DNA from 4 places in the Klebsiella africana genome. Region 1 is predicted to be linked to each of the others. Evidence: predicted binding sites of a transcription regulator. Region 1 holds the regulator's gene; each other region holds the start of a gene.

What was found. Region 1 encodes Fur, which represses iron uptake genes when iron is present. Its sites were predicted from a motif close to ATAATAATGAGAACNACTATCAA; they were not measured.
Region 2: the regulator Fur is predicted to act here: its motif matches at 1,099-1,121, upstream of bfd (bacterioferritin-associated ferredoxin).
Region 3: the regulator Fur is predicted to act here: its motif matches at 962-984, upstream of exbB (tol-pal system-associated acyl-CoA thioesterase).
Region 4: the regulator Fur is predicted to act here: its motif matches at 796-818, upstream of fepB (Fe2+-enterobactin ABC transporter substrate-binding protein).

What each region holds. Positions count from the first base shown of each region.
Region 1 is NZ_CP084874.1:3,660,533-3,662,737, forward strand. Features, by position in the region: gene ybfE (LexA regulated protein) at 1-129, shown strand, start outside; gene fldA (flavodoxin FldA) at 281-811, shown strand; gene fur (ferric iron uptake transcriptional regulator) at 1,103-1,555, shown strand; gene tcuR (tricarballylate utilization LysR family transcriptional regulator TcuR) at 1,682-2,205, shown strand, end outside.
Region 2 is NZ_CP084874.1:433,946-436,150, reverse strand. Features, by position in the region: gene LGL98_RS02010 (prepilin peptidase) at 1-336, shown strand, start outside; gene bfr (bacterioferritin) at 320-796, opposite strand; gene bfd (bacterioferritin-associated ferredoxin) at 870-1,064, opposite strand; gene tuf (elongation factor Tu) at 1,245-2,205, opposite strand, start outside.
Region 3 is NZ_CP084874.1:728,918-731,122, forward strand. Features, by position in the region: gene metC (cystathionine beta-lyase) at 1-795, opposite strand, end outside; gene exbB (tol-pal system-associated acyl-CoA thioesterase) at 1,046-1,777, shown strand; gene exbD (TonB system transport protein ExbD) at 1,784-2,205, shown strand, end outside.
Region 4 is NZ_CP084874.1:3,766,570-3,768,774, forward strand. Features, by position in the region: gene entC (isochorismate synthase EntC) at 1-769, opposite strand, end outside; gene fepB (Fe2+-enterobactin ABC transporter substrate-binding protein) at 958-1,917, shown strand.

The DNA.
Region 1 (2,205 bases):
AAACTCAACGCTGATGCGGTCGATGCGCTCAACGAGCTGGCGGAAGCGCGTAATATGAGCCGCAGCGATCTCATTGAAGAGATGCTGATGACACAATTAACCGCCCTGCGCAGCCAGGGAAAAGTCTAACTTTCCGCGAAAAAACCGCATTCATGTAGCAGAGTGTGCAGTCGGGCGTGATTGCTGTTTCCGCGCCCTTGCCTGTTCTGCTATGATTGCCGTTATCTATGGGCATCGCGTCCCTACCACATCATTTAAGTTTCAAGAGGTTATTTTACTCATGGCAATCATCGGCATCTTTTTTGGCAGCGACACCGGCAACACCGAAAATATTGCAAAAATGATTCAAAAGCAGCTTGGTAAAGATGTTGCTGATGTTCACGACATTGCCAAAAGCAGCAAAGAAGACCTGGAAGCCCACGACATCCTGCTGCTCGGTATTCCGACCTGGTACTATGGTGAAGCACAGTGTGACTGGGACGACTTTTTCCCGACGCTGGAAGAGATCGACTTCAATGGCAAACTGGTGGCGCTGTTCGGCTGCGGCGACCAGGAAGACTACGCAGAATACTTCTGCGACGCGCTAGGCACCATCCGCGACATCATTGAGCCACGCGGGGCGACCATCGTCGGTCACTGGCCGACGGCGGGGTATCATTTCGAGGCTTCCAAAGGCCTGGCGGATGACGACCACTTCGTCGGCCTCGCCATCGATGAAGACCGCCAGCCGGAGCTGACTAATGAGCGCGTTGAGAAGTGGGTGAAGCAGGTTGCCGAAGAGCTGCACCTCGAAGAAATCAAAAACGCCTGATGATTAAGCGGCGTAACTATTGAGTTGCGTCGCATTAATAGACAAAAGCAATCAAACTAATAGCTACAAGTTTTTAACTTTTAATCACATATCTGTACAATGTCCTCTGATTCTACGAGGCACGTGACGCAGTTTGTAGCTGGTGCCTCGTTTTTGACAGCAAACCAGGCCTGATGCTTGCAGTTTTCATTTACCAATGGCAGTTCTATAATGAGACGCATTACGTCGGGTTAATTTCTGTATGACTTCCGTTGAAGGAAGTAGATCGTTTAGCAACAGGACAGATTCCGCATGACTGACAACAATACCGCATTAAAGAAGGCTGGCCTGAAAGTCACACTTCCTCGACTGAAAATCCTCGAAGTGCTGCAGGAACCGGATAACCATCATGTCAGTGCGGAAGACTTATATAAACGCCTGATCGACATGGGCGAAGAGATTGGTCTGGCGACCGTTTACCGCGTCCTCAACCAGTTTGATGACGCCGGCATCGTGACTCGTCATAATTTCGAAGGCGGAAAATCCGTTTTCGAACTGACCCAGCAGCATCACCACGATCACCTGATCTGCCTCGACTGCGGCAAAGTGATCGAGTTCAGTGATGACTCTATTGAAGCGCGCCAGCGTGAAATCGCTTCCCGTCACGGCATCCGCCTGACCAACCACAGTCTGTATCTGTACGGCCACTGTGCGGAAGGGGATTGCCGCGAGGACGAACACGCCCACGACGCAGTGGAAAAGTAATTCCCCGCTTCGTCTGCTCTGAAAAGCCAACCTGCCGGTTGGCTTTTTTATGGGCGCTTCTGCCGCGCTTCCCGCTCACGCCTCTGGGGTAACCTTCCTCACCCCCGCTTTGTCCGGAGAGTTGATATGGAACTTCGCCAGCTACGCTACTTTGTGCGCATTGTTGAGACCGGCAGCATGGGGCGAGCTGCGCTCGATCTCAATATCGGTGTCTCGGCGCTTAGCCAGCAGATCGCGCGCCTGGAAAACGAACTGGCCATTCGCCTGCTGCAGCGGACCTCCCGCGGAGTCACGCCCACCAGCGCGGGCCTCGCCTTCTACTCACAAGCGCAGCTGGCGCTGCGCCATGCCGATGACGCCATCCTCGCCGCCCGCGAGGCGCGCCTGTCGGGCCACGTCAGCGTCGGCATGGCCCCCAGCACCGCCTCCGTTCTCGGTGTTCCGTTCATCAATGCGATGCGCGAAAGCTACCCCGACGTGCGTCTGCATCTGGTTGAAAGCCTTTCCGGCAATCTGGAACGGATGATCAACACTCGCCAGCTCGATTTAGCTATCGTTTTCCAGCAGGAGAAGATCCTGCGCTGGAGCGCCAGACCGGTGCTGGAAGAGCGCCTGTTCCTGATTGGCACCCATGCGCTGCTAGCCCCTCT
Region 2 (2,205 bases), 2.0 Mb from region 1:
CAGCTGCATGATGCCGTCTGGGGAGCAATAGCCGGCTATCTCTCTTTGGCTGCGCTTTACTGGCTATACCGCGGGATCCGCGGTTATGAAGGGTTGGGGTATGGAGATATAAAATATCTTGCCGCCCTCGGCGCCTGGCATGGCTGGCGAATGCTGCCGCAGCTGCTACTGGTAGCATCGCTTCTCGCCTGCGCAGTGTGGGCAGTATCAGGTTTGTACGCGAGATGCGGCAGGGGCAGTAAATGGAGAAGAAGCAACCCGCTGCCGTTTGGGCCATTTCTGGCGGCCGCGGGTTTCTGGTGCGGGTGTCAGACGCTGGCTAATCTGACACTTTGATCTGCGACTGCAGGTAATTTTGCAGACCGATTTTGCCGATCAGATCGAGTTCGGTTTCCAGCCAGTCGATATGGCCTTCTTCATCCGCCAAGATCTCAATCATCATGTCGCGGCTAACGTAGTCATGAACGCTGTCGGCATAGGCGATCGCCTCGCGCAAATTTTGCGCTCCTTCCAGCTCCAGTCTTAGATCCGACTGCAGCATCTCTTCCACATCTTCACCGATGCCAAGCTTGCCGAGATCCTGCAGATTAGGGATACCTTCGAGAAAAAGAATACGTTCGATATACTTATCGGCGTGCTTCATTTCGTCGATGGATTCGTGGTATTCGATATCGTTGAGGCGCATCAGGCCCCAGTTTTTGAACATTCTCGCATGGAGAAAATACTGATTAATTGCGACCAGCTCATTTCCCAATAATTTATTGAGATAACTTATGATTTTGACATCACCTTTCATTATATAGTCCCTCCGCTTCCACTCATTGAAGCGTAGTCCGGCCTATAGCGATGTCAAAAGAGAAGCGTGGACTTCAGGCGATTTCTTTGAATTCCGGCATGGTGGTTAATTCATCTTCCATCACTTCGCGCGCCGCACGAACACATTTACCGCATTGATTTCCAACGGGAATAAACTTACGTAATTGCTGAAAAGACTGCGGTTGAAACTGACGAACAACCTGGCGAATTTTTTTATCACTGACGCCATTGCACAAACAAACGTACATAGAAACTCCCGTTCAATTTATGCACAAATATTAAATGAGAATGGTTATGATTACAATAGACCATTTACGCATTCTCCGCCGCAGCGCACGTTATGAATAGGCTGTTAAATACCCATACCCTCTGAACGACAGACAGCAAAAAGGGCGCCGAAGCGCCCTTTTTAATTCAAAGCTAACGAATTAGCCCAGAACTTTAGCTACAACGCCCGCGCCAACGGTACGACCGCCTTCACGGATTGCGAAACGCAGACCATCGTCCATCGCGATCGGGTGGATCAGGGTAACAACCATTTTGATGTTGTCGCCCGGCATTACCATCTCTACGCCTTCCGGCAGTTCGATGGTACCAGTCACGTCAGTAGTACGGAAGTAGAACTGCGGACGGTAGCCTTTGAAGAACGGAGTATGACGGCCGCCTTCGTCTTTGGACAGGATGTACACTTCAGATTCGAACTTGGTGTGCGGGTTGATGGTGCCCGGCTTAGCCAGTACCTGACCACGTTCGATTTCTTCACGTTTGATACCACGCAGCAGAACACCTACGTTCTCACCAGCACGGCCTTCGTCCAGCAGTTTGCGGAACATTTCAACGCCAGTACAGGTGGTTTTCGCGGTTTCTTTGATACCAACGATTTCAACTTCTTCACCTACTTTGATGATACCGCGCTCTACACGACCGGTAACAACGGTACCACGACCGGAGATGGAGAATACGTCTTCGATCGGCAGCAGGAACGGCTTGTCAATCGCACGCTCTGGTTCCGGGATATAGGTATCCAGGTGGCCAGCCAGTTCGATGATTTTCGCTTCCCACTCTGCGTCGCCTTCCAGCGCTTTCAGAGCAGAACCACGAACGATCGGAGTGTCGTCGCCCGGGAAATCGTACTGAGACAGCAGTTCACGAACTTCCATCTCAACCAGTTCCAGCAGCTCTTCGTCATCAACCATGTCGCATTTGTTCAGGAACACGATGATGTACGGAACGCCTACCTGACGACCCAGCAGGATGTGCTCACGAGTCTGCGGCATCGGGCCGTCAGTCGCAGCAACAACCAGGATCGCGCCGTCCATCTGCGCAGCACCGGTGATCATGTTTTTAACATAGTCGGCGTGGCCCGGGCAGTCTACGTGCGCGTAGTGG
Region 3 (2,205 bases), 2.3 Mb from region 1:
CTGACGCAGGCGCACGCCCAAGGTGCGCAGGCCGCGGCTGGTCATATAGGCGGTATCGGCGTCCAGCATTTGCCCCATCAGGTAGGCATTCTCACGCAGCTGCGGCCAACAGCGCGCGTTCGCCACCGCGGTGCCGACCATGGCGTCGGAATGGCCGATCAGATATTTGGTGCCTGCCTGAATGGAAATATCGATGCCAAAATCCAGCGCTTTAAACAGGATCCCCGCCGCCCAGGTGTTATCGATCATGATAATCGCTTCCGGGGCGACCTCACGCACGGCGGCGACAATCGCCGGCACATCGTGCACTTCCATGGTGATCGAGCCGGGCGATTCAAGGAACACCACGCGGGTCTCAGGGCGAACCAGACGGGCAATATCGGCGCCGATTAAGGGATCGAACCAGCTGGTGGTGACGCCGAGTTTGGCGAGAATTTTGGTACAAAAGTCCTGGCTTGGCTCATAGGCGGTATTGGTCATCAGCACATGATCGCCTTGCTCGACAAACGCCAGAATGGTGTTGGCCACCGCCGCGGCGCCGCAGGGGAAGAGGGCGCAGCCGGCGCCACCTTCCAGCTCGCACATCGCTTCCTGCAGCGAGAAGTGGGTCAGGGTGCCGCGGCGCCCGTAAAACAGCTCGCCGTTAGCCCGGTTACGGGTGGCGTGTTTTTTGGCCTCGACGGTGTCGAAAACCAGCGATGACGCGCGCTGGATAACGCTGTTCACTGAGCCCTGGGTGTACTTTTTGCTCCGCCCGGCGTTGACCAGCGCGGTATCAAGATGTTTATCAGCCATGTTGATGAACCTGTTTTTATACGTCTGGACGTCTAAACTAACATGAATCTTCTTTTCTGTACCAGCGCACCGCCGATACAGGCGAAAATTTTACCAGGCCCGCGGTTAGCCGCTTTTTTACTGCGTAAGCGCAAGGAAAATAAACGTGATTTGCTGCACAGTGTAAATACTAATGAGAACCACTATCAATTCGATGCCGTTTTGATATTATTGTGGGCAGATTTTGTGATTATCGTCGTGGAGATAGAGCGTGGGTAATAATTTGATGCAGGCGGATCTCTCCGTTTGGGGTATGTATCATCATGCCGATATTGTCGTTAAGGTGGTGATGATTGGCCTGATTCTGGCGTCGGTCGTCACATGGGCCATCTTCTTCGGTAAAGGGGCGGAAATCCTCGCCAGCAAGCGTCGCCTCAAACGTGAACAGCAGCAGTTGGCGGAAGCCCGCTCTCTCGATCAGGCCAGCGATATTGCCAGCGCCTTTGAGGCGAAAAGCCTCACCACCCTGCTTATCAATGAAGCGCAGAACGAACTCGAACTCTCTGCCGGTGCCGAAGACAATGAAGGCATCAAGGAACGAACCGGTTTTCGCCTTGAGCGTCGCGTTGCGGCGGTCGGTCGCCATATGGGGCGCGGCAACGGCTATCTGGCGACCATCGGCGCCATTTCCCCGTTTGTGGGCCTGTTTGGGACCGTCTGGGGCATCATGAACAGTTTTATCGGTATCGCCCAGACCCAGACCACCAATCTTGCGGTAGTGGCCCCGGGCATCGCGGAAGCGCTGCTGGCGACGGCCATCGGCCTGTTCGCCGCTATCCCGGCGGTGGTCATCTATAACATTTTCGCCCGCATGATCGGCAGCTACAAGGCTTCGCTCGGCGACGTCGCCGCTCAGGTACTCCTGCTGCAAAGCCGTGACCTGGACCTCAGCGCCAGCGGCGTGAAGCCGGTGCGCAGCGCGCAGAAATTACGGGTAGGTTGATCGGCTATGGCGATGCGTCTTAATGAAAATCTGGACGATAACGGCGAAATGCATGAGATCAACGTGACGCCGTTTATCGATGTCATGCTGGTTCTGCTGATTATCTTCATGGTGGCCGCGCCGCTGGCGACGGTCGACGTGAAGGTCAATCTGCCGGCCTCCTCCAGCCAGCCGCAACCGCGACCGGAAAAACCCATCTACCTGTCGGTGAAGGCGGATAAGAGCATGTTCCTCGGCAACGACCCGGTTACCGAAGCGAATATGATTAACGCCCTGGATAGCCTGACTGCTGGCAAAAAAGATACCACCGTCTTCTTTCGCGCGGATAAAACCGTTGATTACGAGACGATGATGAAAGTGATGGATACCCTGCATCAGGCGGGTTATCTCAAGATCGGGCTGGTGGGCGAAGAGACCGTCAAAGCCAA
Region 4 (2,205 bases), 110 kb from region 1:
TGCGCGGGCCCAGCACGCTCTTCATCGCCTGGGTCACCAGCTCGTGCTCGTGGCGATCTTTGCCGGAGGCCAGCAGCCTGTTGCCTGCTTCGCGGTCGAGCACATCGTCCGGCTGGCGACGGGCGGAGCCGGCCAGCGGTAACGAGCTGAAGTGCTGTCCTTCTTTACGCAGCAGCAGCTCCGGGCTGGCGCCCAGCAGCACGCCGCCGTCGGAGAGCGGCACGTGGAAGTTAAAGCTGGCGGGGTTCTGGGCGATCAGTCGCTCCATCAGCGCGCCGCTGTCGACACGATCGCGAGTGGTGATATCGATAAGTCGTGATAGCACCACTTTGTCCACTTCCGGGGTGGCGGTCAGGGCGGCGGCGCGTTCCACCATGGCTAAAAACGCGTCCTGCTCCGGGATCTCCCGGCGCTCCACCACCTCCATCGCCTCCAGCGGCGCGGCATAGCGAGCGGAACGCTGCTTTTCCGGGCGAGAGAACGCTTCCCAGCGCTCGGGGATATAGAGCTCGGAAGGCTGACAGGTGTCGAACGGGATAGCCCCGACCATCACCGGCTTGCGGATCCCCGCCGCCCGGGCTTCGGTAAAGGCGGCCGCCATCTGCTGCTGGAACTCTCCGTTCAGCGCATCGCCGCCAACGGCGGGCTGCGAGAAGCGACGGAAGCAGCCTGAAGTGGTAAAACTGCGGTACGGCGACATAAAGAAGAAGCTGTCCGGCGACAGGGTCCGGGTCGGTTTCTGTACATCCTCAGCCAGTGACGTTTCCATATCATCCTCCAAAAACGATAAAGATATTACGAATAATTATCATTTATATTTTGGTTGGCTAACCTAAAAGGTATTGCCCGCCATGTCAACCGCGTTACGTCATGGCGCCGCCACTTTGGCTTGCATCCTGCTGGCACAAAGTTGAAAATGAGACGCATTTATCACCTTTTAAATCAGGATGCGATGACGTGAACTTCTTTTCTTTCTGCCGCCGCGGTGCGCTAGCCGGCATGCTGTTGCTTTTAGGAATTACCTCAGCCCAGGCGGCGGACTGGCCGCGCCAGGTCACCGACAGCTACGGGACGCACACCCTGTCGAGCCAGCCGCTGCGCATTGTCTCCACCAGCGTGACGCTTACCGGTTCGCTGCTGGCGATTGACGCTCCGGTGGTCGCCAGCGGCGCCACCACGCCAAACAATCGCGTCGCCGATAGCCAGGGCTTTCTGCGCCAGTGGAGCGAGGTCGCCAAAGCCCGCAAGCTGGCGCGGCTGTACATCGGCGAACCAAGCGCCGAAGCGGTGGCCGCCCAGATGCCGGATCTGATCCTGGTGAGCGCCACCGGCGGCGACTCTGCCCTGCCGCTGTACGATCAGCTCAAAACGATCGCCCCGACGCTGGTCATCAACTATGACGATAAAAGCTGGCAAACCCTGCTCACTCAGCTGGGGCAGATCACCGGCCATGAGCAGCAGGCCAGCGCGCGCATTGCCGACTTCAATAAACAGCTCGTTTCGTTAAAAGAAAAAATGAAACTGCCGCCGCAGCCGGTGACCGCTCTGGTTTATACCGCCGCCGCGCACAACGCCAATATCTGGACGCCGGAATCGGCTCAGGGGCAGATGCTCGAACAGCTGGGCTTTAGCCTGGCGACGCTGCCGGGCGGCCTGCCCGCCAGCCATAGCCAGGGTAAACGCCACGATATCGTGCAGCTGGGCGGGGAGAACCTCGCGGCCGGTCTGAACGGCCAGAGCCTGTTCCTGTTCGCTGGCGACCAGAAAGATGCGGATGCCATCTACGCCAACCCGCTGCTGGCGCATCTCCCGGCGGTCGCAGGCAAACGCGTCTACCCGCTGGGCACCGAGACCTTCCGTCTTGACTACTACAGCGCTCTGCTGGTGCTCCAGCGTCTCTCCAGCCTGTTCGGCTAACGCGGGCTGTGCCATCAGGACTGGTACGCGGCCTGAACACCTTGCCGGGCGGCGCGGTGCTTGCCCGGCCTACAATGCTTGCCCCCTCCAGGCCAGACCCCAGGCCAGCCCCCAGGCCTGGTAAGGCGTAGCCGCCACCGGGCATCAGGGCCGGTACGCGGCCTGAACTCTTTTGCCGGGCGGCGCGGCGCTTGCCCGGCCTACAATGCTTGCCCCCTCCAGGCCAGACCCCAGGCCCGGTAAGGCGCAGCCGCCACCGGGCATCAGGACGGGTACGCGGCCTGAACT